Regions from separate parts of the Mesorhizobium sp. WSM4823 genome, predicted to be linked through region 2. Evidence: predicted binding sites of a transcription regulator. Region 2 holds the regulator's gene; the other holds the start of a gene.
The links. Region 2 encodes LexA, which represses DNA repair genes until DNA is damaged. Its sites were predicted from a motif close to TGTTCNNNNTGTGTTCNG; they were not measured.

Region 1: a site for LexA is predicted at 12,617-12,634, ahead of dinB (DNA polymerase IV). Genes of this name have one in related genera too.

Annotation. Positions count from the first base shown of each region.
Region 1 is NZ_JBVVQL010000017.1:1,971-16,462, reverse strand. Features, by position in the region: partial or broken gene AC0L26_RS28180 (ATP-binding protein) at 1-181, shown strand, start outside; gene AC0L26_RS28175 (flavodoxin family protein) at 151-741, shown strand; gene AC0L26_RS28170 (hypothetical protein) at 991-1,200, opposite strand; gene AC0L26_RS28165 (L,D-transpeptidase) at 1,471-2,130, shown strand; gene AC0L26_RS28160 (OmpA family protein) at 2,141-2,653, shown strand; gene AC0L26_RS28155 (ankyrin repeat domain-containing protein) at 2,768-3,358, shown strand; gene AC0L26_RS28150 (YHS domain-containing (seleno)protein) at 3,372-3,890, shown strand; gene AC0L26_RS28145 (adenylate/guanylate cyclase domain-containing protein) at 3,902-6,097, opposite strand; gene AC0L26_RS28140 (sulfite oxidase) at 6,405-7,562, opposite strand; gene AC0L26_RS28135 (DUF1326 domain-containing protein) at 8,088-8,720, shown strand; gene AC0L26_RS28130 (DUF2182 domain-containing protein) at 8,729-9,622, shown strand; gene AC0L26_RS28125 (FAD-dependent oxidoreductase) at 9,720-11,240, shown strand; gene dinB (DNA polymerase IV) at 11,318-12,559, opposite strand; gene AC0L26_RS28115 (GNAT family N-acetyltransferase) at 12,961-13,419, opposite strand; gene AC0L26_RS28110 (hypothetical protein) at 13,502-13,870, opposite strand; gene AC0L26_RS28105 (hypothetical protein) at 14,079-14,381, shown strand; gene AC0L26_RS28100 (XRE family transcriptional regulator) at 14,437-14,492, opposite strand, start outside.
Region 2 is NZ_JBVVQL010000002.1:460,623-475,114, forward strand. Features, by position in the region: gene lpxB (lipid-A-disaccharide synthase) at 1-519, shown strand, start outside; gene gltA (citrate synthase) at 588-1,916, opposite strand; gene gltX (glutamate--tRNA ligase) at 2,098-3,522, opposite strand; gene AC0L26_RS07150 (ComEC/Rec2 family competence protein) at 3,625-6,081, shown strand; gene lexA (transcriptional repressor LexA) at 6,075-6,827, opposite strand; gene AC0L26_RS07160 (molybdopterin molybdotransferase MoeA) at 6,932-8,137, opposite strand; gene moaC (cyclic pyranopterin monophosphate synthase MoaC) at 8,137-8,634, opposite strand; gene trpC (indole-3-glycerol phosphate synthase TrpC) at 8,701-9,552, opposite strand; gene trpD (anthranilate phosphoribosyltransferase) at 9,557-10,567, opposite strand; gene AC0L26_RS07180 (peptidyl-prolyl cis-trans isomerase) at 10,564-12,456, opposite strand; gene tpiA (triose-phosphate isomerase) at 12,601-13,368, shown strand; gene secG (preprotein translocase subunit SecG) at 13,543-14,004, shown strand; gene AC0L26_RS07195 (L,D-transpeptidase) at 14,217-14,492, shown strand, end outside.

The DNA.
Region 1 (14,492 bases), on a different contig from region 2:
TTCACCGACCTTAGGGGGGCAATATTGTGATCCGGAAAATTCAAAGGTAAAAGCGGGTATCGTCTACTTTGAAGCCATCGGTGAGGATACTCAAAACTTCGCCCCGTGCCATTCGGTATCGAACTGTCGCGCCTTACTAGGGATACTCACATGGACAAAGCGACGACCATCATTGGAATAGACTGCAGCCCACGCGCGTCCAGTAACTCAGCGCGGATGCTCGGCGAGGTTCTTCGTTCGCTCGAGAGAGATCGGCGGGTGAAGGTCGTGGAACAGGTGCGTCTGGCCGATGAGCGTATCGACTGTCTCGGGTGCGAGCAGTGTTATCAAACGTTCGGATACCACGGCGACGGGATCGATCGTGTTCTGTCACTCATGAAAGAGTCGGACGTGATTCTGATGGCTACTCCCACCTGCTTCGGAATGCCGCCGGCCCTGGGCGTCGTCTTGCTCGACAGATCGGATCCCCTGTGGCGCGACGAACAACAGCTCAAAGGAAAACTCGGAGCGGTCATCGTCAACGGCGCCACCGATCCCGCGGACGATCCGAGTGTGCGCCTATGCGCGGATAACATGATCAAGTTTTTCGAACAGCACGAGATGCCCTGCGCCCAGCCGGTCCATCTGGGGGGAACGCTCGCGTATCCCGAGCAACGGTTTCCGGACCCGCTCCCCGCCGGGACGATGGGCGTTCTCGAGCAATTGGCTGACGAGATCCGGCAGTGGGTCGGGAGCAGGTGATACCGGCACATCTCTTGCCTCCTCGCGTGGTGAGACACGAGGGGCCCAAACATGACCAATCTTCCCACCCGACTTTCGGAACACCTGAGTCTCGGCCGGTTACCGCTTTGCGTCCTGAAATCGCAAGAGCTCCTCGTGCTCGGCGCGGGTATTCAATCGGCGGTGGAGCAACTATCTTCCCAGCCCGATACCGCACGTTCGTTCGGAGTGTACGGCAGGCAGGGAAGTAAACGGGTGTCACCGGCGGAATTACTCGCCCCGGGTGCCGACGAATGGTGGGCCGGGCCGATCGAGTTCGAGCGCCTCGCCGATGATCACGCGGCGCCGTTGTCGTATCCCACGAACGGCCCCTTTTTCTTCACGGTCGAAACGGAGCCGGTGGCGCTTCTCGCTCGGCACGACGATGACGAGCACCCGTTTCTTCTGCGGTTCGAAATCGCCTGTCGTTCCGTTGATCACGCGGACCGAATCCTCGCGCAACGTTGCCGAAAAAGACCGGTAGACGTTCTTTCCGGGACCGCTCTACATTTTTGGGCGTCGAGGTCGACTGCAACCCACCTGTATCCACGCTAGTCGAGCAATCTGCCAATCACCTGGCCGACCCGTCCGCACTCGGCAATGATGAACGTCCGGACACGGCGGACTGAAGCAACGCAGCATTTTCCCCTTTGAGGCGAAGTAATTCTCAACTATGGTCCGCCAGGCTTTTGGCATAGGGGGATATTGCCGATGGTTTTATCACGCAGGGGTGTCGTGCTCGGCGGCCTGGCGCTGGTCGCGGTGGGTGCAACCAGCAATATTGCTCGAGCCGCGGCGGCAAAATCCTTTTTCGCCGGTACCGCCAGCGACAACAATTTTGTCTATCGCAAGACCAATTTCGCCAAGATCGACAAGAGATGGCATCGCCAGATCGTCAAGTATTTCAGCAGCGAGCCGGTCGGCACCGTCGTGGTCGATACCCGCCACCACTTCCTCTACGTCATCATGGAAAACAAGACCGCCATCCGCTACGGCGTCGGCGTCGGCAAGGACGGCTTCAAATGGTACGGCCGCGCGACGATCGACCGCCGCGCGCTGTGGCCGCAATGGGTCCCGCCCCCCGAAATGCGTAAGCGCAGGCCGGACCTACCGCACATGGTCGCAGGCGGCGCGTCCAACAATCCGCTAGGGCCGCGCGCGCTCTATCTGCACCGCAACGGCGCCGACACCGGCTACCGCCTGCATGGCACGCTGGAGCCATGGAGCATCGGCACCGACGCTTCCAGCGGCTGCATCCGCATGTTCCCGGAAGACATCATCGACCTCTACCAGCGCTGCCCGATCGGCACCGCGGTTGAGGTCCTGCCGCACATCGCCGACCAGGCGCCCGCTTCCACCACTGTTGAATGATTGGCGCATCATGAACTGCATGATTGAAAACACGCGCCGGCTGCTCGCCGCCGGCCTGCTGGTGCTGGTCGCATCCTGCTCGACTAGCAACACGCTGGCCCCTTCCACGCCCGACGTCACCAACGCCGAGATTGCCGGCTTCCAGAACGTGCAGCCGGGCAGCGAGGAGGACTTTATCCTCAATGTCGGCCGCCGCACCTATTTCACGCAAGGTTCGGCCGCGCTCGATTCTGTCGCCAAGGCCACCCTCGACACCCAGATCGCCTGGTTAGCAAAGCATCCGCGCTGGCTGCTCAAGCTGCAGGGTTTCGCCGACGATCCCGGCGCAAGTGAAACGGCGCTGTCGCAGCAGCGCGCCGATGCGGTGATGGACTACCTCGCCGCCGGCGGCATAGACCGCAACCGCATGTGGGCCAAGGGCTACGGCAAGGACAGGCTCGTCCGCGAGTGCCCCGACACCGCCTGCAGGTCGCAGAACCGCCGCGTTGTGTCTAATCTGCGCGATGTGAGGGACGAGCCGTAGGGGGCTGCTGTTCTGCTTGTGACCCGAAGCAGAGTCTCACACCCGACGGCGGCATCTGCCCCGATGAGCCCAATGCAGCTTGTATGACTCGAAGCTAATATGCTATTCTACATGATGCGCGGACTGCTGGCACTTACTATGCTGGTATTTGCGGCTACAAGGGTAGTCGCAGGTGAGCTGTTGTTCGACTCCATCGCTGCCGGCGACAAGAGTGCCGTGGAGCAAGCCTTGGCAGGCGGTGCCGACGTCGACAGCCGGGCACGCGACCAGGCAACGCTCCTCATCGCTGCTGCTCTCGACGATCAGCTTCCCATTGCGGAATTCCTGCTGAGCAAGGGCGCCGATGTCATGGCACGCAATTCCGGTGGGTTTACCCCTCTCCATGCGGCTGCCTTTTCCGGAAGCCTCCCAATCGCCAAGCTGTTGCTCGAGAAGGGGGCGGTGCTGGAAGACTCGGCCAACAAGTCTGGGGTCACGCCGTTGATAGTAGCGGGTGAGGAAAACCACGTTGAAGTCGCAGAGTTCCTTATCGGCAAAGGCGCGGATGTGAACCATCCCGAAGCTCACGGCTACTGGCCGACCACCCGCGCGTTCTGGAAGGGCAATACCGACATCATAAAATTATTCAAACGGCATGGCGCGATGTGCCAAGCGAAAGTCCTTGGCGAAGCGAACGCTGCGAAGTGCGAAGCTATCCACGATTGAACGGAGAACGCAGATGAACATATCGATCAGACTGGTTCGCAATTCGGCGTCGGCAGTCGTATGTGCGCTCACCTTGATGGCCGGTGCAGGCTCTGCCTTCGCCGACTCGGTGAATACCGGCTACTTCGGCGGCGTGGCGATCATGGGCTACGACACGGTCGCATATTTCACCGATGGCAAGGCCGTGAAGGGTTCCGAAGATTTTTCCTATGAGTGGCTTGGCACGCCGTGGCATTTCGCCAGCAAGGAACACAAGGAAATGTTCATGAGCGAGCCGGCCAAATACGCTCCTCAATATGGTGGGTATTGCGCGGGCGAGGTCGCACTCCATGAATCCGTCACCGTCAATGTCGACCCGGAAGCGTTCAAGATCATCGATGGCAAGCTCTACCTGATCTACGACGAAGGGAACGCGGCGGCTTTTGCGGACAATGCCGATGATCTTGTTGCGAAGGGCGATGCTAAATGGCCGGTCGTCGAAGCAAAGTTGGCGGCTGATGAGCCGGATTGGAACTTGATCAATAACCCCTGAGACTTGCGAGCTCAATTCACTGTCACGAAGTGAAACACCATACTTGCATTGACATAAGAATACCCGTTGCCGGCAGCGTCCCTGCGTCTGTAGACGGGACCACAGATGGGGCGCCCAAACATATTTTCGCTCTGCTCACATAAGAGGTCGCGATCGACGTAGACCCTCTCGGTGAGCATCCGTGTCATCGTGCGGAAGACTGCGGTGCCGTCCTGTTCTATCTGCATAATGGCTGGAAGCCCGTCGGGTTCGAGGTTGCCTTTCAAGGTCTTGCCAACAACAAGAGATGCGATTTCCGCGCCGTTCAACCGGTGCTGTTCATCAGCGGTGAAGCCGAACGGCCATTCTGGCAGTCCTGCCTGGCGTAGGGCGTCGATGATCGACGCCAAATCTTCAGCGTTGCGAAGATGGGCGTACTGATTCCTAAACGCGTCCAACGACCGCAGTCGAGCCAAGGATTCGGTCCTCGCCACCAGCCGGAGGCCGTCCGCAATCGCCGCTTTGGCGTCCTCTGAGCGGCCGGCGCGGGCATAGGCCGCTGCGAGCAGAATCCTAAGGCTGCCCGCCTCTGGAGCATCGTCGCGAGCGCGCTCGAGAGTCTCAACGGCTTTCCTGGTGTCCCCGAGCAAAAGCAAGACAACCCCGACAACCTCCCGGTCTATCGGAGCCAGATTGGGATCAAGCTTCAATGCCGTCTCGACGGCTAATGCCGCTTTGTTATGATTGCCGGCGAACAGCTGGATATAACTAACGGCAATTTGCGTCGCAGCGTCTCCGGAGCCTAATGCGACAGCACGCTCCGCCGAGGTGATCGCATCTTCATAGCGGCGATCCATGACCTGCATAATTCCGAGAACGGCGTAGGGCGATGAAAACTTCGAATCGAGCTCCAAAGCACGGCTTGCCTTCTCATATGCTCTCTTTCGCGCAAGCGCGCCCTGAATGATATCATCGGAGGCAGTGCGCCAGAGATAGACACTCAGCCGTGCGTCGGCGGCGAAGGCCTCGGCGAAGGTGGGGTCGAGCTTCTGCGCCTTCTCATACAGCGCAAGCGCCTCGCGCAATCCGTCGCCTCGACCGGTGCGCGCCTCCCGCTCCGCACGCAGGTAGGTATCATAGGCTTCGAGATTTGCAGTCGGCGGGCGTGCCATTCGCTCGCTCTCGGCTGCCGAAGCTTGGACGCCGAGCGCCTTGGCGATTTCCCGGCTCATCTCGTCCTGGACTGCAAACACGTCCGCGATGCCGCGATTGAACCGATTAGCCCATAGATTGTCGCCAGTAGCGATATCGATGAGCTGCGCGTTGAGGCGGATTTGATCGCCGGTCCGCCTCACGCTGCCGTCAACGACAAATTGCACGCCGAGGTCACGCCCAACATCTGCCAAAACGAGGGGTTTTCCTTTGTAAGCAAAGACGGAGTTACGGGCGATCACATCGAGCCCGGAAAGCTTCGCAAGGTCGGTGATCAAATCTTCGGTGATGCCGTCGGCAAAATAGTCCTGGCCAGGATCGCCGCTCAGATTCGTAAACGGCAGTACTGCAATGGATGGCTTTTCGAGCGCGGAGAGCTTTTGCCATTGCCATGCAAAAATGCCTGCAAGCAAGACGATGAGCAGCGCTGCTACTCCTGCCAAAATCATGATGGGCGAACCTGGCCGGCGTGGCGCCGCTAAGATCTTCCCCGCGTCTCCGGGATCGAGCAGAACCCGATAGGCGCGAACCGGATCGGCGATATTCTTGAGGCGCTGCCTTCCGAGATCCGCAAAGCCGACATCCACTTTGTGCACCGCGTGATCGAACGCCGTACCGGAGATACAAACACCGCCTGGCTCGGCCATCGCTTCCAGGCGCGCCGCGATATTCACGCCATCTCCATAGATGTCGTCGCCCTCGACGATGACGTCGCCGAGATTGACGCCGATGCGAAACCGGAGCTGCCGGGCTTCGGCGATACCCTTGTTGCGGTCGGCCATCCGGCGCTGGATCACAGCAGCACACTGGACGGCATCGACAACGCTGGCGAGTTCGACGAGCGCGCCGTCGCCCATAAGCTTGATTATGCGGCCGTGGTGTTTCTTGATCTCCGGGTCGATCAGTTCGCGACGGCAGCTCTTCAGTCCCTCGAGCGTGCCTACCTCGTCCTCGCCCATGAGGCGGCTGTAGCCAACCACGTCGGCAGCAAGTATTGCCGTAAGCCGTCGGTCCATACGTGCCGTGCGCCTTCCCTGGTCGGTCGTAGCGGCTTTGCCTTTCACCCTATTCTAGTCCTGCTCCGGACGCGAGTATGCGAGACCGTGTTATGGCTATAACTAGAGGATGGCCGCCGATTTTCGCCGCTGCAGCTCGGCAGCAGAAGCGCGTCGTAATTGGTGTCGAAGAAGAAGGGAATCGAAGCCGTGGTCAAAGTCGCCCGGCGGTGTGCCCGCCGCAGCCCTTTTGATAGGCGCGCCAGCCCTCTCCGCAAGCTTCCGGATCAGGCAGATCCAAACGCAATTGCCACATGGCAGCAAGTTATTAGTCGACACGCACGCGGCGCGTCACGTGGCCATTGCTTTCCCAGTATGTGTGTTTCTTGGCAATCAAGGGATCGTCCATTGCCGGTTGAATTTGTCCCGTGGTGCTGACCGCGCGCGAGGTCACCGTGTGTTCTCCAGGGGCGGGATTTGCCCAATCCAGGGACCAGATCTTCCAGGCGTGCTCGGCCTCCTCACTGTGGTCGATGGTCGCTGGTGCCCAAGGCCCTTGATCGATTTGCACTTCGACCCGGTCGATCGGCGCCCCCCAGGCTGCCCCAAGGACGCGGTAGTCCGAACCTTTCCGGGTAGCCTTCGCAGGCGCGGACTTTATCAGCGCTCGCCCGACCGAAGTCTCGACCCATACGGTCTCGCCGTTGTGGTCTTCCTCCCGGATGGTGACATAGTCACGGGCCATCAGAAGGCTCATGAAGCGGGTGTCGCGAACCTCGATGCGCTCCAGCCATTTGACGTTGGCGATCCCGTACCAGCCCGGCGCAATGAGCCGCAGCGGAAAACCATTGGGCGCCGGCAAGGCGGCTCCGTTCATTTCATAGCAGAGGAGATTGTCGGGGTTCATCGCGTCGGCGAGCGACATGCTGCGCGCGAAGTTCTGCCGCATCTTGACGTCGCGTATCGCGACCTCGCCTGTGTCAGTACCGAAAAAGACGACCTCGATGCCGCCCTCCATAACGCCGGCCTCCTCGAGGATCGGGGCGAGCGGCGTCCCTGCCCAGCGGGCATTGCCGATGCCGCCGGTGAAAAAGGGAAATCCGTGATTGCCCGAGCATTCCACGGTGAAAACGACCTCCTGCCGCGGCCGCGCCTTGACGTCGGCGGGTGTCAATTTCAAGGGCTTCTTGACCAGGCCGCCGATCTCCACGGACCACGTCTTCTCGTCGATCGTTGGTCGGTTGAAATGCGAGATGCTGAAGAACTTGTCGTTTGGCGTTATCCAACTATCCAAATCCTCCCAGACGAGCTGCGTCTGGATACCTACCGGGTCAGGATTTTCGGTCGGCTGATCCAGCCACGGAATGACTTCCTCGCTCGGCTGTGTTGGAGATGCGTAAGCCCGACGCGAGGTATAGAGAGCGGCAATTGCGGCAAGAGCCGCGCTTCCTTGAACAAGAAGTTCTCTGCGCTGAAAATCAGGCATGTTGTTACCTCCCGGTTGATCCGGAACGGGCTGCAGCGTGCTTTAGGCCGTAGCCTGATCACGGATAGCGACACAATGTGAGGTCTGCCCACCCGGAAGTATCCGGATAGGTCAGGCAATCACCGACGCAAGTCAAGCATGTGAAGCATTGGCGAAACACTAGCTCGCGTTTCGTGCGCAAAGAGTGCGCCTTTGGAAGTGTCCACAACCTGGGCGGGACATGATGATGATTGCAGCATTCCAGACCGATTTTCTGCCAAATCGTTGTTGCTCGGATCGCTACCGAACGCCCGTTTCTGAGCACTTCCGGAACCTTCGGGGCGCGGTCGGAAAGGCCCGTTCCGACCCAATCACTGCCGTTCCGGTATCGGCCTGGCCATCTCCAGGGCGGATGTTCACCCAAGTTCGGCAAGAAACCGCGTTGGCCTGCCGTCTTGTCGCGATCAACCTTGGCGCCACAGGATGGCGGCGCAGCCGGCGCAGGTGTATGATGGTGATCTAATATTTCGAGATCAGGGGGACAGCATGACATCTTGGGAGATCAGGGGACGCGAACTCGTCAATTGCACTTGCGAATATGGCTGTGGCTGTCAATTCAATGCGCTGCCCGACAAGGGCCATTGCCATGCGGTGGCCGGCATCCAGATCGATGAAGGCCATCATGGCGAAACCGCTCTCGACGGCCTGCGGATCGCTGCGATCTTCAAATGGCCTGGCGCGGTCCACGAAGGCAATGGCGAATGCATCGCTTTCGTCGACGAGAATGCAACCGACCGGCAGCGTGACGCGCTGCTGCGCATCATGACCGGCCAGGACACTGACCCGTTCGCGACGATGTTCGCCGTATACGCGTCAACCGTGACAAAAATGAATGATCCAGTTTTCACCAAGATCGATCTCGACCTCGACATCGACGGCCGCAGGGGCCGCATCTTCGTCAAGGACTACATCGAAACCGTCGGCGAGCCGATCCGCAACAAGGTGACGGGCGCGGAGTCGCGCGCTCAGATCGTGTTGCCGGACGGCTTCGAATATGCGGTCGCCGAGATCGGTAGTGCCTCGAGCACGACCAGCGGGCCGGTTCAGGTGAACACGAAGGACAGTTACGGCCAGTTCGCGCGGCTGCATCTCAACAATCACGGGGTGGTACGAGCCTGACGCGCCGCATGGACGGGGCGTCGGCACTGGAACGCCTGCTTAGGCGCGACCGCGTCATCACGATTGCGGGCGTGGTGGCGCTGTGCCTGCTGGCCTGGCTTTATATCGTCGCCGGGGCAGGGCTCGGCATGAATGCGTGGGAGATGTCGAGGCTCGCGCTATTCCCCCACCAGCAAACCGCCGACGCGGCCTCCGATATGTCTGGCATGGATATGTCCGGCATGGATATGTCTGGCATGGACATGAGCGGTATGGCCATGGCTACGGAACCGCGGGTCTGGGGGGCCGCGATCTGGGCGCTGATGATTGCGATGTGGTGGGTCATGATGGTCGCCATGATGTCCCCGAGTGCGGCGCCGACTATCCTGCTCTATGCGCGCGTGCATCGCCATGCGCTCGCACAGGGTCAGATCCAGGACAAGCTCGCGCCCACCGGTGTATTCATGGCAGGCTATCTCCTGGTCTGGCTGGGGTTCTCCGTCGCGGCAGCCGCACTGCACTGGCTGCTCGAACGCGAGGCATTCGTTTCCGCAGCGATGATGAGTTCGCAGAGCCGCTGGCTTTCAGGCATCGTCCTGATCGCCGCGGGCCTGTATCAGCTCTCGCCGCTCAAGAATGCCTGCCTGTCGCATTGCCGGACGCCGACGGCGTTCCTTGCCCGACACTGGCGCCCCCACACGTTTGGCGCGCTGCGTTTGGGCGCCCTGCACGGGGCGTTCTGTGTCGGATGCTGCTGGACGCTGATGGCGTTGTTGTTCGTGGGTGGCGTAATGAACCTGGTGTGGGTTGCCGCGCTCGCCATTCTGGTGCTGGCTGAAAAAGTGTTTCCTGCCGGCCAGTGGGTCGGCCGCGCAGCCGGCATCGCCCTGATCGCCTGGGGCAGCGCAACGCTTTTGGTCTGACGACCAGGGGCCGCCTATGCGGGCTCTCAAACGCGTGGAGGAACTTTGAAACCTCGTATTCGTTTACCCGAATGTTGGGGGATGGGAGGTTCCGCCGATGAATGTGAGCGACGAAAGGACCGTATCGCTCTGGGCGCCGACCGAAGTAGCGCCCGATGCGGTCCCGCTCGGGCGGAGCGAACAGGTCGATGTCGTCGTCGTCGGGTCTGGAATTGCCGGACTGTCGGTCGTGTACGAACTGGCCGCCGCCGGACAAAAGGTAGCTGTCGTCGATCGCGGCCGGATCGGCAGCGGCATGACGGCTCGCACCACTGCGCACCTGTCATCCGTCTGCGATGACTATTTTTCGGAACTGATCAAACTGCGCGGTGAGGACCTGGCGCGGATTTTTTATCAAAGCCAATCGGCTGCTATCGACCGTATCCAGTCAATCCAGGAGACGGAGAGTATCGCGTGCGATTTCCGGCGCCTCTATGGCTTTCTCTTTCCGGCTTCCGGCAGGCAGGCATCCGATATCAAGCGCGAGCTGGACGCGGCTCTGAAAATCGGGGTCGACGTCGAGAAGATCAGGGGCGTGCCGTTTGCGGGCTTTTCAGATGCACAGGCCCTTCGATACGCCAATCAGGCGACCTTCCACCCGCTCAAATATCTCCGCGGGCTGGTCGCAGCCATCCGCGCGCGCGGCGGCGCGCTTTATGCCGATACCATCGTTGAAAAGGTCGAGGAGACTGACGGCGGCGTGCGCGTAACCACGGCTTCGGGCTTTACCGTGTCTGCCAAATCGGCCGTTGTCGCCACCAACTCGCCGATCAACGACCGGGTCGCCCTCCATACCAAGCAAGCGCCCTATCGGACCTACGCGATGTCGTTCGAGATCGCGCGCGATACCCTACCGGATGCGCTGTATTGGGACACTGAGGACCCTTATCACTACGTTCGGCTTCAGCCTGGCGAAGGCCGTACCGACTTCCTGATCGTCGGAGGTGAAGACCACAAAACAGGGCAGGCCGACGATGCCGGCGACCGCTTCGCGGCCCTGGCAGCCTGGACCAGAAGGCTGGCGCCCGATATCGGCGTGGAAACGAACCGGTGGTCCGGGCAGGTGATGGAGACCGTCGATTATGCGGGGTTCATCGGCCGCAATCCTGGCAACAGCCGCGTCTTTGTGGCGACTGGGGATTCCGGCCAGGGCATCACCCATGGCGTCGTCGCCGGCCTGTTGATCTCCGACCTGATTCTGAAGGGGGAAAGCCCCTGGCGCGAGCTTTACGAGCCGTCGCGCAAGACGGCAGGCGCGATCGGCGACTACCTGGCGGAGAATGCGACTGCGATCAAGAGTTTTGCCGAGTATGTCGCGCCTGGCGAAATTGATTCCGCCGACAGACTGCGAGCGGGAGAAGGTGCCATCGTTCGCGAAGGGCTCAGCAAAATCGCCGCGTTTCGCGATGACGACGGCACGCTTTACAAGCGCTCGGCCGCATGCACGCATGTCGGCTGCCATGTCCACTGGAACTCCCTCGAGCGCTGCTGGGACTGCCCTTGCCATGGCTCGCATTTCGCTATCGACGGCACGGCTTTGAACGGACCTGCGGTGTCGCCGTTGGCTTCGCTCGAGTAGGGGAGTAGGGCAGTAAGGCAAAGGCCAATTTCCGTACTCCCCCACACCCCCTACTTCCCTACACCGGCCAAGCCGCCTCACAATTCCTTTTCCGCCAGCTCGCGAAATGCGTCGGGAACCGACCGCGACAGTCCGAGCGCGACCGAGGCATAACCGACCGCCTCCCAGCCGAAACGGTCGCGGATCTTGTCGATGGCGCGGTCGGCGGTCCAGCGCGCCGCGCCCTTTCTGGTGCCGGGACGGCGCCTGTCGTCGTTGAGGCCGAGCGGCAGTTCCAGCTGCAGGGCCGATTGCTTCTCAAGATGCGAGACGGCGATCGCCAAGAGCGAGATGGTCTTTTCGTGCGGATGATCGGCAAGCACCTTGCGCACCAGCGCCTCGGCGATCTCGGCCAGCATGGCGGTTGCCGAAATCGGCTGGTCGAGCGTGATCGAGCGCGTCACCGAGCGCAGGTCGGCAAAGCGGACACGGACCGTCACCGTGCGGCCGGGTCGCGATTTCGCTCGCAGCCTGGTGGCCACCCTGTCGGCCAGATGCAGCAGCGCCGGCACGAAGACTTGTTCCTCGGCGGGCTTGCTGCCGAGCGCCGATTGCGCGCCGGCCGATCGCGCCCGGCGCTGCGTCTCTAGCTTGCGCGGATCGCGGTTCCAAGCCAGCGCGTTGAACTTTTCGCCCGCCGCCGGGCCGAGCAGGCGCTCCAGCGACCAGCCCGGCGTCTTCGCCAGCTCGCCGATGGTGTTGACGCCGATGCCGGCCAGCCGCTCCCTGGTCACCGGGCCGACGCCCCACATCAGCTCGACCGGCAGATCGTGCAGGAATTCCAGCTCGTGGCTGGGATCGACGACCATCAGCCCGTCGGGCTTGGCCACTTGCGAGGCGATCTTGGCCAGATGCTTGGTGCGCGCCACGCCGACCGAGATCGGCAGGCCGAGCTCGGCCCGCACGCGGCGGCGGATCGTGCCGGCGATCTCGGCCGGTGGGCCGAACAGATGGGTGCAGCCGGTGACGTCGGCGAAGGCCTCGTCGATGGAAATCCGCTCGACGAGCGGCGTGAAATCGCCGAGCACCTGAATAGCCGCATCGCCCAGCCGCTGGTAATCCTTGAAATGGCCGCCGACGAAAATCAGGCCGGGGCAGAGTTCGCGCGCGCGCCGCCCCGGCATGCCGCCACGCACGCCGAAAGCCTTGGCTTCATAGGACGCGGCCAGCACGACGCCGCCGCCGACGGCGATCGGCTTACCGCGCAGGGCCGGGTCGAGCAACTGTTCGACCGAGGCATAGAAGGCGTCCAGATCCGCGTGGAGGATGTTGGCTTCCATCCGGCCCGTTCGCCCGCGGCGGTTCGAACGCCGCATTGTTTTGAGGGTGGTTTCGTGTGGAACATAAAGAGAACAAATGGGGCGGATTGTCAAGGACTGTGGAGGGCAGGTCTGCCCCCAATCCGCCTGCCTTCCAGCGTTGCTGGTTGGCGAAAGCTGCGATGACGGCCGATCTCCCCCCTTGCGGGGGAGATGTCCGGCAGGACAGAGGGGGGCGGGAAGGATCGCAAACTGTCGACTACAGTCATTCCCAACCGGAAACCAGCCCGAGGGCGTGGCTGCGATTGTTTGACAGGCCGGAGGGACAGCACCCCCCTCTGCCCTGCCGGGCATCTCCCCCGCAAGGGGGGAGATTGGATGCTTCGCCGACGGCACCTACTCCGGAATGTTCAAGGTGCCCCCTACAGCGCCATCTTGTAGCCGAGATGGCTCGCAGTGAAGCCGAGGCGCTCGTAGAAAGCGTGCGCCTTGCCTCGGCTCTTGTCCGTGGTGAGCTGGACAAAGCTGCAATTGCGCGAACGGCACGCTTCGATCGCCCATTCGATCATCTGCTTGCCGACGCCGCCGGACCGCCGGTGGCGGGCGACGCGAACGCCTTCGATCTGGCCGCGCCAGGCGCCTTTCCTCGAAATGCCTGGGATGAAGCTGAGCTGCAGGGTTGCGATCACTTGCCCGGCTTCGACAGCTACGGCCAACAGCTGGTTGGGATCGGCTTCGATTGCGCTGAAGGCTTCGAGATAGGACGGCGTGAGCGGCGTCGACGGGTCTTCACGGCCGGCGCCGAGCGCATCGTCGGCAAGCAGTGCGACAATCGCCGGCAGATCGGGCGCTTGCGCGCGACGGAATTCAATCTCGCTCATCGAGGGGAGATTTACGGCGTGGCGTCGGCGACGGCAAGTGCGGTCCAGCCATTGGCGGCGGATGGCGTCGGCTACCGCCGGCTTACGCCGCCTGCTGTGCCCAGAGGCGGTGACCAAAACGGCGGAAGAAGCGCGCCAGGAGCCGCTGCTGCCTGGCACGGGCGAGATCGGCGCCGCGTCTTTCCTGGCGCCAGCGCGGCATGTTGCGATAAGAGGCGATGAAGCGGGCGGCGTCCTCCAGCGCCTCCTCGGCCGACTGCGCCGGGCGGATCGCTGCCAGGAACAAGGCCTCGCCGTGCTTCAACCGGTCGACCATCGCCTTGCGCTGGCCATGCCCTAGCCGCGCCTTGCCTATGCCGTCGAGACGGATGGCCGCCAAGGCTGCCAGCATGGCCGGGCTGTCGCCGGTATAGCCGCAATCGCGGGCGAATTGAGCGGAGAGGGCGTCCATGCTCGTTTCCTTGGCTGGGCGGCGGCCGCGACGGATACTCGGCCCATCCGTTCGTCCGCGGCACTATTATCCGTCGCTATCGAATATAAGCATAACTTAAAAACTGATACAAGTTAAACTTTTTCATCGGTTTGAGCGGAACCGACTCGACTCCTTGGGAAAAACCCATAAGAATGTGAACAAAACAGGAACGGAGGCACTAGGGGCGATGGCATTGCCGGGCAAGGAAGCGACGATCGCCGAGGTTGTCTCGATCGCGGTCGAGTGTATGGATTGCGGCCGCAATAGATGGTGGAAGCCAGCTGAGCTCAGGCGTTACGGCGTGAGCGCGCAGACGCCGCTGGCAGCCCTTTCGGGGCGCCTCATTTGCAAGGCCTGTCGCGCCGATGGGTTGCCGGGCACGGCGATCGCGATCCAGGCGGCGTTCATCGACGAGCAGCAGCAGCGCCGTGCCGAGGCGCGGATGCTCAATGAGCGCGAGGTTCCCCTGGAGAGATCCAGGCGGGCTTGAGGGAATAGCAACATCTCCCCCTTTGTGGGGGAGATAACACCCGCTCCGCCACCCCTCAATATCCCAGCAATTCCTTGAGCGGGATGACGCGGAAGACGGCCTTGATCGCGT
Region 2 (14,492 bases):
ATCCTGCGCGCGCGGGGGCATCGCTTGCGCCTGCTGTTGCCGACGGTTCCGCATGTCGCCGACCTGGTCAGGACTTCGGTGGCGAGTTGGGACGAGAAGCCGGAGATCATCCTTGATCCCGAACGCAAATGGCAGGCTTTCGGCAAGGCCGATGCGGCGCTGATCGCATCGGGAACGGTGTCGCTGGAACTGGCGCTGTCGGGCGTGCCGATGATCTCCTGCTACCGGCTCGATCCGGTCATGCGGATGGCCCAACGCTTGATCACCGTATGGAGCGCCGCCTTGCCCAATCTCATCGCCGACCGTCCGGTGGTGACCGAGCACTACAATGAATATGTGCGGCCACACTATCTGGCGCGGCAGCTGGAAGCGCTGTTTTCCGACACTGCCTACCGCACTTGGCAGAAGGACGGTTTTGCCGAAGTGGCCAGACGCATGGCCACCGGCAGGCCGTCCGGCGATATCGCGGCGGGGGTGGTGATGGAGTACATAAAGAAGCGAATAGGGAGTAGCGAATAGCGAGTAGGGGCAGACTGGCGTCTAGCGTTCGCTGTCTTCTTCCTATTCGCTACTCACTATTCGCTCAACTACCGCTTCGCAATAGGCACGTAATCCCGTTCCGGCGCACCTGTATAGAGCTGGCGCGGACGGCCGATCTTCTGGTGCGGATCCTCGATCATCTCTTTCCACTGCGCGATCCAACCGACTGTGCGGGCGACCGCGAACAGCACGGTGAACATTGTGGTGGGGAAGCCCAGCGCCTTGAGCGTGATGCCCGAATAGAAATCGACGTTCGGATAAAGCTTCTTCTCGATGAAATAGGCATCGGTCAACGCGATCTTTTCCAGCTCCATGGCGATGTCGAGCAGCGGATCGTCCTTGATGCCGAGTTCGCCCAGCACCTCATGTGCGGTCTTCTGCATGATCTTGGCGCGCGGATCGTAGTTCTTGTAGACGCGGTGGCCAAAGCCCATCAATCGGAACGGATCGTTCTTATCCTTGGCGCGGGCGATGAATTCCGGGATGTGGTCGACATGACCGATCTCGCCCAGCATGTTCAGAGCGGCCTCGTTGGCGCCGCCATGCGCCGGTCCCCACAGGCAAGCGATGCCGGCAGCGATACAGGCAAACGGATTGGCGCCCGACGAGCCGGCGAGGCGGACGGTCGAGGTCGAGGCGTTCTGCTCGTGATCGGCGTGCAGGATGAAGATGCGCTCCATCGCACGCGCCAGCACCGGGTTGATCTTGTATTCCTCGCACGGCACGGCGAAGCACATATGCAGGAAGTTGGCCGCGAAATTCAGCTCGTTCTTCGGGTAAATGAAGGGCTGGCCGATGTGATATTTGTAGGCCATCGCCGCTATCGTCGGCATTTTGGCAATCAGCCGCATCGATGCGACCATGCGCTGGTAGGGGTCCGAGATATCGGTGGAGTCGTGATAGAAAGCCGACAGCGCGCCGACCACGCCGCACATCACCGCCATCGGATGCGCGTCGCGGCGAAAGCCGGTGAAAAAGCGTGACATCTGCTCGTGCACCATGGTGTGGCGCGTCACCCGGTAGTCGAAATCGTCCTTCTGCGCCTTGGTCGGCAATTCGCCATAGAGCAAGAGGTAGCAGACTTCGAGGAAGTCGCCATGCTCGGCCAGCTGGTCGATGGGGTAACCGCGGTGCAAAAGAATGCCGGCATCGCCATCGATGAAGGTGATTTCCGACTCGCAGCTTGCCGTCGACGTGAAGCCGGGATCGTAGGTGAAGGCCCCGGTGGTGCTGTAAAGCGAGCCGATGTCGATGACATCTGGTCCGACCGAACCGCTTCGCACCCTGAGCTCGTGAGTTTTGCCGCCGAATTCAAGTTTTGCAGTCGATGCTTGGGTTTTGCCGCCAAATTCCATCTTTGTCGCAGCTTCGGACATTGCAAACTCCTTTTGGTTTTCTCACTGCCGGCAAGGCAATATATCTGCAACGCAACACGTCGAAAGGATCGGAGTTCGCGCGTTTGCGCCCGCTTTTGGATTTGCGTGCCAAATTGGGCCAAGACCTAATGTTGCACTGCGAAACCCGCCTTTCAATGCCAATCTTCTTGGGCCAGTTTTGCTAATCGATTTGATCGGATATGCGCGCCAGGCTTTCGTCGCGGCCAAGCACGGCAAGCACATCGAACACGCCGGGCGAGGTGCTTTTGCCGGTCAGCGCGGCACGCAGAGGTTGGGCCACGGCACCGAGCTTATGACCGCCTGCCAGAGCATATTCGCGGATCGCAGCCTCCGCGGCGGCGGCCGTCCAGTCACCTGAAACTGCCTTCAGCACCGCGTGGGCACCCCGCAGGATCTCGCGCGCCTCACCGCTGAGCAGCGCTGCCGCCTTCTCGTCGATCGGCAGCGGCCGCTCGGCGAACAGGAAGCCGGCGCCGTCGACAAGCTCGACCAGCGTCTTGGCGCGCTCCTTCAGGCCTGGCAGCGCTGCAAGCAATTGCGCCTTGCGCGTGTCGTCGAGGCGCGTTGCGATCGCCGGGCCGCCTTCGAGATAGGGCAAGGTGGCGATGAAGATATCGAGCAATTCGGCGTCGCTCATCCGGCGCATATGCACGCCGTTCAGGGCCTCCAGCTTGGCGAAGTCGAAACGAGCGGCGCCCTTGTTGACGTCGCCGATATCGAACCAGGCAATCATGTCCTTGATCGACATCACTTCGTCGTCGCCATGGCTCCAGCCGAGCCGCGCCAGGTAGTTGAGCAGCGCCTCGGGCAGATAGCCCATGGCGCGATAGGCCTCGACACCGAGCGCACCATGTCGCTTCGACAGCTTGGCGCCGTCGGCGCCGTGGATCAGCGGAATATGCGACATCGACGGCACGTCCCAGCCCATGGCTCGATAGATCACCATCTGGCGGGCGGCGTTGGTCAGATGATCGTCGCCGCGGATGATGTGGGTGATGCCCATGTCATGGTCGTCAACGACGACAGCATGCATATAGGTCGGATTGCCGTCCGAGCGCAGGATGATGAAATCGTCGAGATCCTTGTTGGGGAAGCGCACCTCACCCTGCACGAGATCATCCACCACCGTCTCGCCCTCGGTCGGCGCCTTGATGCGGATGGCGCCCTTAACGCCCGCAGGCGCCTCCGACGGGTCGCGATCGCGCCAGCGTCCATCGTAGCGGGGAGGGAGCCCCTTGGCCCGCGCGCTCTCGCGCATCGCCTCCAGCTCGGCTGGCGTCGCATAGCAATAATAGGCCTTGCCCATGCGCACCAACTCCTCGGCCACCTCGCGGTGGCGCGGCGCGCGCTCGAACTGCGATACCGGCTCGCCGTCCCAGGTGAGGCCGAGCCAGGAGAGTCCGTCGAGGATGGCAGCGGTTGCCGCAGCCGTCGAACGCTCACGATCGGTGTCCTCGATGCGCAGCAGCATCGTGCCGCCGGTGTGTTTCGAATACAGCCAGTTGAACAGCGCCGTGCGCGCCCCGCCAATATGCAGGAAGCCGGTGGGCGAGGGGGCAAAACGGGTGACGACCTTGTCGGACATGGAACTCTCGGGCAGGCGCAGGAAACGGATGTGGTTGCGCGGACTTTCGCGCGTCGCGCGTTCATGTAGCATAGGAGGTCAAGGGCGCAAGGGGCAGACCCGATGGCTGGACCAGGCCGCGGCGTGAACGAGAGCGAGGGCGCGGTCGCAAGCGTCAGCGAACGATCGCTGTTTGCCGACGTTCCTCACGCCGAGCCGCTACCCGTTTCGTTGCCTGGGTCGCACCCGGGCATCCAGCCTCTTTCGCCAGCCCGCTCCGCGCCAATACCCAGTCCAACACCCGGGCTTGTCGTTGGCTTCCGCCGACAGTTCCGTCGCCTCGCACCATCCGCTGTCCGCAACAGCGTTGTTTCGGCGGCCGGCATGGAACTCGACCGCGGCGTCGCCTTCCTGCTGGTGCCGGTTTTCCTGGCATCCGGCGTGATCGTCTATTTTTCGCTTGCCGTGGAACCGGGCTTTCCCCAACCCATCGCCGTCGTGGTCCTCACGGCATTGTGTGCAGCGGTCACGCGGTCATGGCGCAAAACGCATTTGTGTTTCATGGCAGCGTTGCTGTGCGCACTCGGTGTGCTCGCCGCCAAGGTTGAAACCTGGCGCGCGGGAACGCAGATGCTCGGTTCGGTAATCCAGACCCAGCTCACCGGCCGCATCGTCAGGCTCGACCAGATGGCGAACGGCCGGATCAGGCTGACCATCGACGTGATATCGACCGCTCGGCCGACACTGCGTTATGCACCGGAACGTGTCAGGGTTTCGGCACGCAAAACTCCCGCCGAGATGACCGCAGGCTCGGTGGTAACCGGCTATGTGAGGCTTCTGCCTCCGACTGGCCCGGTTAGGCCGGACAGCTATGACTTCTCCTTCGACAGCTATTTCGCCGGTATTGGCGCCAGCGGCTTTTTCCTCGGCAATCCGAAGATCGTCGCTTCCGAGGATGCACCGTTAGCCGCGCGCCTTTCCGCCTCGATCGAAAAGGCGCGCGAAAGCATCGCCGACCATATCAGGGACAGCATCGGTGGCGCCGAGGGGGAGATTGCCGCAGCGCTGATCGTCGGCGTGCGTGCCGGCATCCCCGAAGAGATCAACGAATCGATGCGGCGCACCGGCATCTATCACATCATCTCCATTTCCGGCCTGCACATGGCGCTTGTCGCCGGCACCATCATGGGATTGCTGCGCGGCGCCTTTGCGCTGTTTCCCGATTTTTCGTCGCGCAGGCCGGTCAAAAAATATGCGGCCGGCGCCGCACTCGTTTCCATAGCTGCCTATCTCATTTTTTCCGGTGTCGTGGTCGCGGCTGAGCGCAGCTTCATCATGTTGGCGGTGATGCTTGTCGCCGTGCTGTTCGATCGGGCCGCACTCACCATGCGCAATCTGACGATTTCAGCGATCGCCGTCATCGTCGTGTCGCCGCACGAGGTGGTCGGCCCCAGCTTCCAGATGTCCTTCGCCGCGACCGCAGCCCTCGTAGGCGCCTATGCAGGCTGGTCAGACTATCGTGCCGACAAGGCCAAGGCGCCGCCGCAGCGACGGTCACCGGTCGCTTTCGTCACGCGGAAACTCCTCGCTGGGACAGGTGCAATCGCAATGACCTCCATCATTGCCGGCAGCGCCACCGCGCTTTTCGCCATCTGGCACTTCCAGCGCGTCTCGCCGCTCAGCCTGTTCGCCAATCTGGCCGTCATGCCGATCGTCACGGTCGTCATGTTCCTGGCCGTCGTCAGCGCCTTGGCAATGCCTTTCGGCCTCGACGGGCCTTTCCTCTACATGATGGGCAAGGGGCTGACGGCGATGATTGCAATATCGGGATGGATCTCCGAGCGTTCGCCGGTCGATGCAGTCGGGCTGATTTCGTTGCAGTCGGTTCTGATGGTGACGGTCGCCCTGGTCATTGCCACAATGGCGACGACATGGTTGCGGCTTGCGGCACTTCCCTTTGCGCTCGCCGGCCTGCTAACGATTTCCGAGACACGCACCCCCGACGTGCTGATCTCGGAGGACGCACATCTGGTGGCGCTGCCGATCGGCGGCGGCGAACTTGCCATCAACCGAGTGCGTTCGAACGAATTCACCACCGACAATTGGAAACATGCGCTGATTTCAGCGACCATTGTCGAGCCGGAGACATTCGAAAAAGGAGACGTGCGGTTCGACATCGCCGATCCGGCCGACCTGCCGCCGGGATCGCCTTTCTACTGCACTGACGGCCTCTGCATCGCCCGGCATCCGTCCGGCGCGATCATCGCGCTCGCCGATGACCGCAAAACCGCGCGGCCAGCCTGTGGCTTTGCGGATTTGATCGTCATCGACGATGCCACGGCCTATTATAATCCCTGCCGCAACCCGCTGGTTCTCGTCGTCACCAAACGCCAGCTCGCTCGCATGGGCAGTGCCGCCGTTTTCTTCGACCCGCTATCTGCGACGACGCGCGCAGAAATCCGTTTTGCCGTCGAACAGCCATATAGGCCCTGGCATGAGCAGCGGAGATTCTCGCGCGAGGCGAGGGGCTTGCCGCCATACCGCAAGGCCGAGAAACCCGGGAAAGCTGTCGCTCAGTAACGCCGGATCAACCCGACCAGCTTGCCTTGCACCTTGACCCGGTCCGGCCCGAATATGCGCGTCTCATAGGCCGGATTGGCGGCTTCCAGGGCGATCGAGGCGCCTTTGCGGCGGAACCGCTTCAGCGTCGCTTCCTCCTCGTCAACCAGGGCGACAATGATCTCGCCAGGTTGGGCGGTGTCGGCGTTGCGGATGATGACCGTATCGCCGTCAAAAATGCCGGCCTCGATCATCGAATCACCTTTGACCTCCAGCGCGTAGTGCGCGCCGCCGGTGATCATGTCCGGTGGCACCGAGATCGAATGCGTCTGGTGCTGGATGGCATCGATCGGCACACCGGCAGCGATACGACCCATCACCGGGATGGAGACGGTGGCGACAACGTCGTCGTCGTTGCCGGCCGCAGGCATGCGTGAAGGCGCCGGCTTGATCTGCCGCCCGAGGCTGCCCTGCCCATGGCTGCTCTGCCCAAGGCTGCCCTGAATGACGCTCGGCGAGAATTTGCGCGCCGCATTGAGGCCGGGCGCGATCGAATCGGGCAAGCGCAGCACTTCCAGCGCGCGAGCGCGGTTGGGCAGCCGGCGAATGAAGCCGCGCTCCTCCAGCGCCGTGATCAGCCGATGAATACCCGACTTGGAGGCGAGGTCGAGCGCTTCCTTCATCTCGTCGAACGATGGCGGAATGCCGCTTTCCTTCAGCCGCTCGTGGATGAACATCAACAGCTCATGTTGTTTGCGTGTCAGCATCGCGACCCCCAACAGAATCAGAAAAACAAACCCAGAACAAACACTATCTGTTCCAGTTGTGTTCCGCAACTGTTTAAAGTTTAATGAATGCGTTGACGGTTTGTTCAGCGTAACATCAGCACGCTGCAGGCGGCGCCTGTCGCGGCTGGGGGTGCAAATGGCTCACGCACGATCAGCCCGTTCGCGTCGGCCAGCATCCTGAGCATCGAGGAATCCTGGATGCCGAACGGCGTCGCCGTTAGCGTGCCGGCGTCTTCCTTCACCACCGCGCGTACATAGTCCTGCCTGAGATCGTTGGCCGGCATGGCGGCGCCGAGCCGCGCCTGACGCATGTCCTGCCGGTAGGCGCGGCCGCCGAGCCGCGCAAGCAACGGCTTCAGGAAAAGCTGTGTGCAGACCAGGCTCGCCACTGGATTGCCAGGCAGGCCGATGCAGCGGACGTCGCCCAGCCGGCCGAACATCAGCGGTTTGCCCGGCCGCATGGCGATCTTCCAGAAATCGAGCGTCATGCCTTCGCCAGTCAGCACGTCATGGACAAGGTCGTGGTCGCCGACTGAGGCGCCGCCCAGCGTGACGATGACGTCGGCTCCTGCATCGACCGCTTTTTTCACCAGCGCGGCGATCGCCTCCTTGCGGTCGGAGGCGATGCCGAGATCGAGCGCGTCGGCGCCGACCAAGCGGGCTGCGGCGGCGACGCCATAGGCATTTGACGAGATGATCTGGTCGGGGCCAGGCTCGCTGCCCGGCGGCAGCAATTCGTCGCCGGTAGCGATGATGGCGACCAACGGCCGTTTCACCACGCTGACCTGCGGATGGTTGGCCGCCGCCGCCAGCGACAACGCCGCCGGATCAAGCAGGCGGCCTTTCTCCAGCAGAACGTCGCCCTTTGAGAAGTCAAGCCCGAGGCGGCGGATGTTGCGGCCCTCAACCGTCGAAGCGGTCACTTCGATGCTGCCACCGCCGAGGTCGCGGACATTCTCCTGGATAACGATGGTGTCGGCGCCTGCGGGAAGCGGCGCGCCGGTGAAGATGCGCACGGCCTCCACCGGGCCGACTGTTCCGGCAAAGCCGCGTCCGGCCGGCGCTATGCCGATCACCGAAAGTGTTGCCGGCACGGCGGCGACATCCTCGACCCGCACTGCATAGCCGTCCATGGCGGACGCGTTGAAGGGCGGCTGGGTGCGGAGCGCCGTGAGCGGCTCCGCCAGCACGCGGTCGGCGGCGTCCATCAGGGCGACGCTTTCAGCTCGCAAGGGCGCAGCATCTTCAAGCAGGCGCTCTAGCGCCTCGGCGACCGGAAGCAGCGCCATTATTGGCCCGCCTCTTGGGCGCCTACCTTGTAGTCGCCGGATTTGCCGCCGGTCTTTTCCACCAGCCTGATGCCGGAGATCACCATGGCGCGGTCGACCGCCTTGGCCATGTCGTAAATGGTCAGGCAAGCGACCGAGACGGCGGCCAGCGCCTCCATCTCGACGCCGGTCTTACCGGTGACGCGGGCCAACGCCGTGACCTTCAGGCCGGGCAGCGTCGCGTCCGGTTCGATGTCGACGGATATCTTGGTCAACAGTAGCGGATGGCAGAGCGGAATCAGCTCATGCGTCCTCTTGGCCGCCATGATGCCGGCGATGCGCGCCGTACCGAGCACGTCGCCCTTCTTGGCGTCGCCATCGAGGATCATTTTGAGCGTCTCCGGCAGCATCGAGACGAAACCCTTGGCGATCGCCGTGCGCGTCGTCTCCGCCTTGTCGCCGACATCGACCATGTTGGCTTCGCCTGTCGCGCCAAGATGGGTGAGGGCAGCCGCCATCGTCAGATGGCCTTAAAGCGACGTGCGTCCGTTTGGACGCACATAGTACGCTCTAGCACGCTGGATTTATGCATCGTGCTCTCCGAAAATCGATTCCGATTTTCGGGCCGATGCATGAGCCGGTGCCTTGCCCGTCAAAAGCAGGTGCGTTGCGGCAGCCACGTCCTGTTGCCGCATCAGGCTCTCGCCGACAAGGAAGGTGCCGATGTCGCTTTTTTCCAGCCTGCGGCAGTCCTCGTGCGAGAAAATACCGCTCTCGCTGACCAGCAGGCGGTCGGCCGGCACCATCGCCGCGAGCCGCTCCGAAGTATCGAGACTGGTTTCGAACGTCCGGAGGTTGCGGTTGTTGATGCCGATCAGCCGTGACGACAGTTTCAGCGCGCGTTCCGTCTCGACCTCGTCATGCACCTCGACCAGCGCGTCCATGCCGAGTTCGAAAGCTGTCGTTTCGAGCTCCCTGGCCATGGCGTCATCGACGCTCGCCATGATGATCAGGATGGCATCCGCGCCCCACGCGCGGGCTTCGAACACCTGATAAGGCTCGAACAGAAAATCCTTGCGCAAGGCGGGCAATGTCACGGCGTTACGCGCATCGGTGAGGAATTCAGGCGCGCCCTGGAAGGACGGCGCGTCGGTCAGCACCGAAAGGCAGGCGGCACCACCTTTCGCATAGGCCTTGGCCAGTGTCGGCGGATCGAAATCGGCGCGAATCAAACCCTTGGACGGGCTCGCCTTCTTGATCTCGGCGATCAGCGCGAAACTGCCGGATTTGCGCTTGGCTTCAAGGGCCGAAAGAAAGCCGCGTGGCGCATCGGCGTCTTTCGCCCGCGCCTTGATCTCGGCAAGCGGCACGCGCGCCTTTGCCGCCGCGATCTCGTCGCGCTTGTAGGCTTCGATCTTGCGCAGAATGTCAGACACGGCTCTATCCGTTCGAAATCTCGACCAGTCGGTCGAGTACTTGCAGCGCGCGGCCGCTGTCGATGGCTTGCGCCGCCGTCGCCATGCCGTCGGCAAGCGTCGTCGCCTTGCCCGCCACCACCAGTCCGGCGCCGGCGTTCATCAGCACCGTGTCGCGAAAGGCGCCGGCAGCGCCGCCCAGCATGTCGCGCAGCGCCTGGGCGTTGTAGGCGGCGTCGCCGCCGCGCAATTCGTCCTTGGTGTGACGCTTCAGCCCGACCGCTTCCGGGGTCAGTGTGAAGCTGCGGATCTCGCCGCCGACCAGTTCGGCCACTTGGGTTTCACCGGTGGTGGTAATCTCGTCATAGCCGTCGCCATGGGCGACCCAGGCGTGGTCGGTGCCCAGCGCCTTCAACGTCTCGGCCACCGGCATGATCCACTCCGGCAAGAACACGCCGACCATCTGTCTGGCAACACCGGCCGGATTGGAGAGCGGACCAAGCAGGTTGAAGATGGTGCGGGTGCCGAGCTCGACGCGGGTCGGGCCGACATGCTTCATCGCCGGATGATGCGCCGGCGCGAACATGAAGCCGACGCCTGCATCGTGGATGCAGCGGCCGATCGTTTCCGGCGGGATATCAATCTTGACGCCGAGCGCGGTCAGCACGTCGGCGGCGCCGGTCTGCGAGGACAGTCCGCGGTTGCCGTGCTTGGCCACCGGCACCCCGCAGGCGGCGATGACGAAGGCGGATGCGGTCGAGATGTTGACGCTGTGCGAATTGTCGCCGCCGGTGCCGACGATGTCGATGGCGCCAGCGGGGGCATCGACGCGCAGCATCTTGGCGCGCATGGTAGCGACGGCGCCGGAAATCTCGCTCACCGTCTCGCCGCGCACGCGCAGCGCCATCAGGAAGCCGCCGATCTGGCCGGGTGTCGCGTCGCCCGACATGATGATGTCGAAGGCCTCCCGCGCCTCCTCGAAGGAAAGGGCGTTGCCGGCCGCGACCTTGGCAATATGGGACTTGAGCGCGCTCATCTGGTCAGGGCTTGGGCAACGGCGGTCTGGTCGATGCGAACGTCGTATTGCGTCTGCAACTGCGCCACCAACTGGTCGAGCAGGTCGCCGGACATGCCGGAGGTGAAGGATTTCTGCGCGTCGTCCGGTACCGAGCTGGCGTCGGCTCCGGCAGGCTCGAAGACTTCGGCGATCTTGAACAGGATCTGTCCGTCGCCGGTGGGCGAGGGGATCAGCCCGGTCCCGCCTTCGCCTTCACCGAACATCGCCGCGGCTCCTTCTTTGCCGAAATCGACGTCGTCCGCCTCGCGCTTGACGCCGCGCTTGGTCTTCTTCTCGAGCTTGAGCTCGCTCGCGATCACATCGAGCGTGGCGCCAGCATCGAGACGCTTTTCGAGTTCGTTCGCTTTTGCGGTGAGCCGCTTGGTCGTTTCCGCTGCCGTCCAGTCGGCCACTACCTTCTGGCGGACTTCCTCCAGCGTGCGGTCGCGGGCCGGCGTGACCGAATCCACCTCGTAGAACACGAAGCCGTTGCCGGCGGTGGTGAGGTCGGGATTCTCGGCGCCGGGTTCGGCGTCGAACACCGCTTTGATGAGATCCGGCGATTCCGGCAGGTCGTTGACGACGGTGCCGTCCGGCCTCTGGCCGGTGCGATCGATCGCGTCAATGGTGACGACCTTCAGCTTCAGCTTTTCGGCAGCTTGCGCGAGCGTGCTGCCCGAAGCGCGCATATCTTCGTAATTGTCATGCACATCAAGCAGAATGCGGCTCGCCTCGCTCAGCGCCAGATCCTTGCGGATCTCAGCGGACACTTCGGCCAGCGGCTTCACCACTTCGGGCTTGATGTCGGTGACGCGCAGCAGCACCGGACCAAAAGCGCCCTGAACGACCGGGCTGACCTCGTTGGCGTTGAGCGCGAAGGCGGCGTCTGCCACCGCCTTGTCGGCGATCTTGTCCTTGGTCAGCGTGCCGAGCAGCGTGTCGGCTTGCGTCTTACCCTCGGCGGCAACGATCTTGTCGAAAGTTGCGCCGGTCCTGAGTGAATCGAGCGCTGCCTTCGCGGCATCAGGCGTCTTGAACACGAGCTGTTCGATGGTGCGCGTTTCCGGCGTGGTATAGCGCCCCTTGTTCTTGTTGTAGTCCTCGCTGACCTGTTGGTCGGTCACGGCGCTCAGATCCATAATGTCTTCCGGCTCGAGCCTGACATAGGAGAATTTGCGGTATTCGGGCGCCGCATAAGTCTTCTTGTTTTCCTCGAAATAGGCCGAAAGCGCGCTGTCGGATGGCGCTTCAATCGGCTCGACCAGCGATTTCGGTAAGGTCACATAGTCGATGGTGCGGTCCTCTCCACGATAGAGTGCCACCGCCTTGAAGAAGGTATCCGGAACCTTGAGGCCGTCCGAAACCGCCTCGACGATCTGCTGGCGCACAGCTTCCTGGGCGCGATTCTTCAGATAGTCTTCCGGCCGCATACCGACCTGTTGCAGAATGTATTCGAACGTTCTCCTGTCAAATCTGCCGCCGGGACCCTTGAAGGCCGGGTCTTCATGGGTGAGTTGGGCCAGCCGGTCCTTGGACAGTCCAAGCCCGAGCTTGCGGGCCTGTTCATCGAGGACTGCACCCGACACGAGTTGCACCAGGACCTGGTTGTCGAGGCCAAGCGCCGTCGCCTGCTCGCGGCTGATGCGCTGGCCGAATTGCTGCGACATCACGCTGATCTGGCGATCATAGGCGAGGCGATACTCATTGATCGACACTTTGGTGCCTCCGGCCGTGATAACCGCGTCGTGACCTGCAAAACCACCCGCCACCTGCCCGGAAATGCCCCAGACGAGAAAACTCAACACCAACAATATCAGCAGCGCCTTCGCGACCCAGGTCCCCGCCGCGTTTCTCAAGATACCAAGCATGGTCACTTCCGATTTTTGCGCATTTTCGCATGCGCCGAGTCTGAAACAAGCGCAATAGCGTCCTTCCGGCCCACTGTCGATTGCTTTGTGGGCTGAGTTTGCTAGTGAGGACACAGCCGAATATTGCCCGGAGAAGCAAATCCCATGACGCCAGGAATCCGCCCGCTGGTCGCAGGCAACTGGAAAATGAACGGCACCAGTGCCTCACTCAACGAACTCAGGATGATCGGCAACGGCTTCATGAGCGGACTCGATGCTGAGACCGAAGCGCTGGTCTGCGTTCCGGCGACCCTGCTTGCGCACGCTGCAGAGATTTTGTCGCGCACGCCGGTCCGGGCCGGCGGCGAGGATTGCCACACCAAGGAGAGCGGCGCCCATACCGGCTGCATTTCGGCCGAAATGCTGAAAGATGCGGGCGCCAGCCACGTCATCGTCGGTCATTCCGAACGCCGCGCCGATCACAATGAGGACGACGCCATTGTACAGGCCAAGGCGTCCGCCGCGTGGCGTGCCGGGCTGGTGGCCATCATCTGCATCGGTGAGACGAGAGCCGAGCGTGAGGCGGGCGCTACGCTCGACGTGCTGTCGCGCCAGATCGCCGGCTCGGTGCCGCCCAACGCCACGGCGTCGAATACCGTCATCGCCTACGAGCCGGTATGGGCGATCGGCACAGGACTGACGCCGACCGCCGCCGACGTTACCGAGGCGCACGTGCATATCCGCGAAAAACTGTCGGAAAAGCTTGGCAGCGCAGCGGCGAAGATGCGCATTCTCTATGGTGGCTCGGTCAAGCCGTCGAACGCCGTCGAACTGCTTGGCGTGAAAAATGTCGACGGCGCGCTGGTCGGCGGCGCCAGTCTGAAGGCGGCGGACTTTCTCGGCATCGCCGAAGCCTATCGAAATATATCGTAGCACCCAGCCCTGTCGGGCTAGGATAGGCAGTGCCGCAGCGGAAATCGTTGCAAAGGGCGCATTGCTTCCCATATTCCGGCTGCGGGCTTGGAAATGCCATCAAAGCATTGTATTGAGCCGCCTCCAAATCACCGGTCGTATCCACGGCCGGGCAAGGCTTTGCCAGGATAAACTATGGAAACCGTACTGATCGTCGTCCACCTCATGGTCGTGCTCGCTCTTGTCGGCGTGGTGCTGCTGCAGCGCTCCGAAGGCGGCGGCCTCGGCATCGGCGGCGGATCGGGCTTCATGACCGCGCGCGGCGCTGCCAACGCGTTGACACGGGCGACGGCGATCCTGGCGGCGGCTTTCTTCGTCACCTCGCTGACGCTGTCGATCATCGCCCGTTACGGCGAGAAGCCGATCGATATTCTCGATCGCGTGCCGGCGGCGAACGGCGCGGGCGGTGGCGTGCTCAACCAGTTGCCTGGCACTACGGCGCCTGCGCCGCCTTCCGGCAACACGGCACCGACGCCGCCTTCCGGCAATGATGCAGCAGCGCCGGCTCCCACTGCGCCGCCTGCCGCGGATTCGACCACGCCGCCGGCCACAAACGGCGCCACGGCGCCGGTGACGCCGCAGGTTCCAAACCAGTAATCAACGGACGTCCGGCGCCGCGATCTGTTGTTGTTTGAACACAGTCGCGGCAAATGCCGCACGATCACGCAGATTCGACCGGGCACGGCACGACGCGGCGCTTGAGGCGACTTCGATTAATCGATTATAGATTGCGCGCGGCACTTTCGGGGTCCTTGGGGGACGCCGGGCGACGCCGTGGGCAACAAGCATTGAACGATCGGATCTTCGCCATGCAGCTTCGCAGCTTCATTTTAGCCGGCCTTTGTGCCGCGCTCAGCCTTGGTGCGCCCGCTTACGCGGCCATGCCGGCGGGCAATTCGGCCTCTAAGGCCGCAGTGACAACGGATGTCGTCAACGTCGCCGCCAAAAGCGATACGGCGCAACTTAGGCTCCTCAAAAAGAAGAAAAAGCCGACTTCGGACGATCTTGCCCAGATCGGCAAGCTCGAAGCCAAGATCGCCGCCGACAAGGAGGCCGCTCGAGCCAAGGCGATCGAGGCCAGGAAG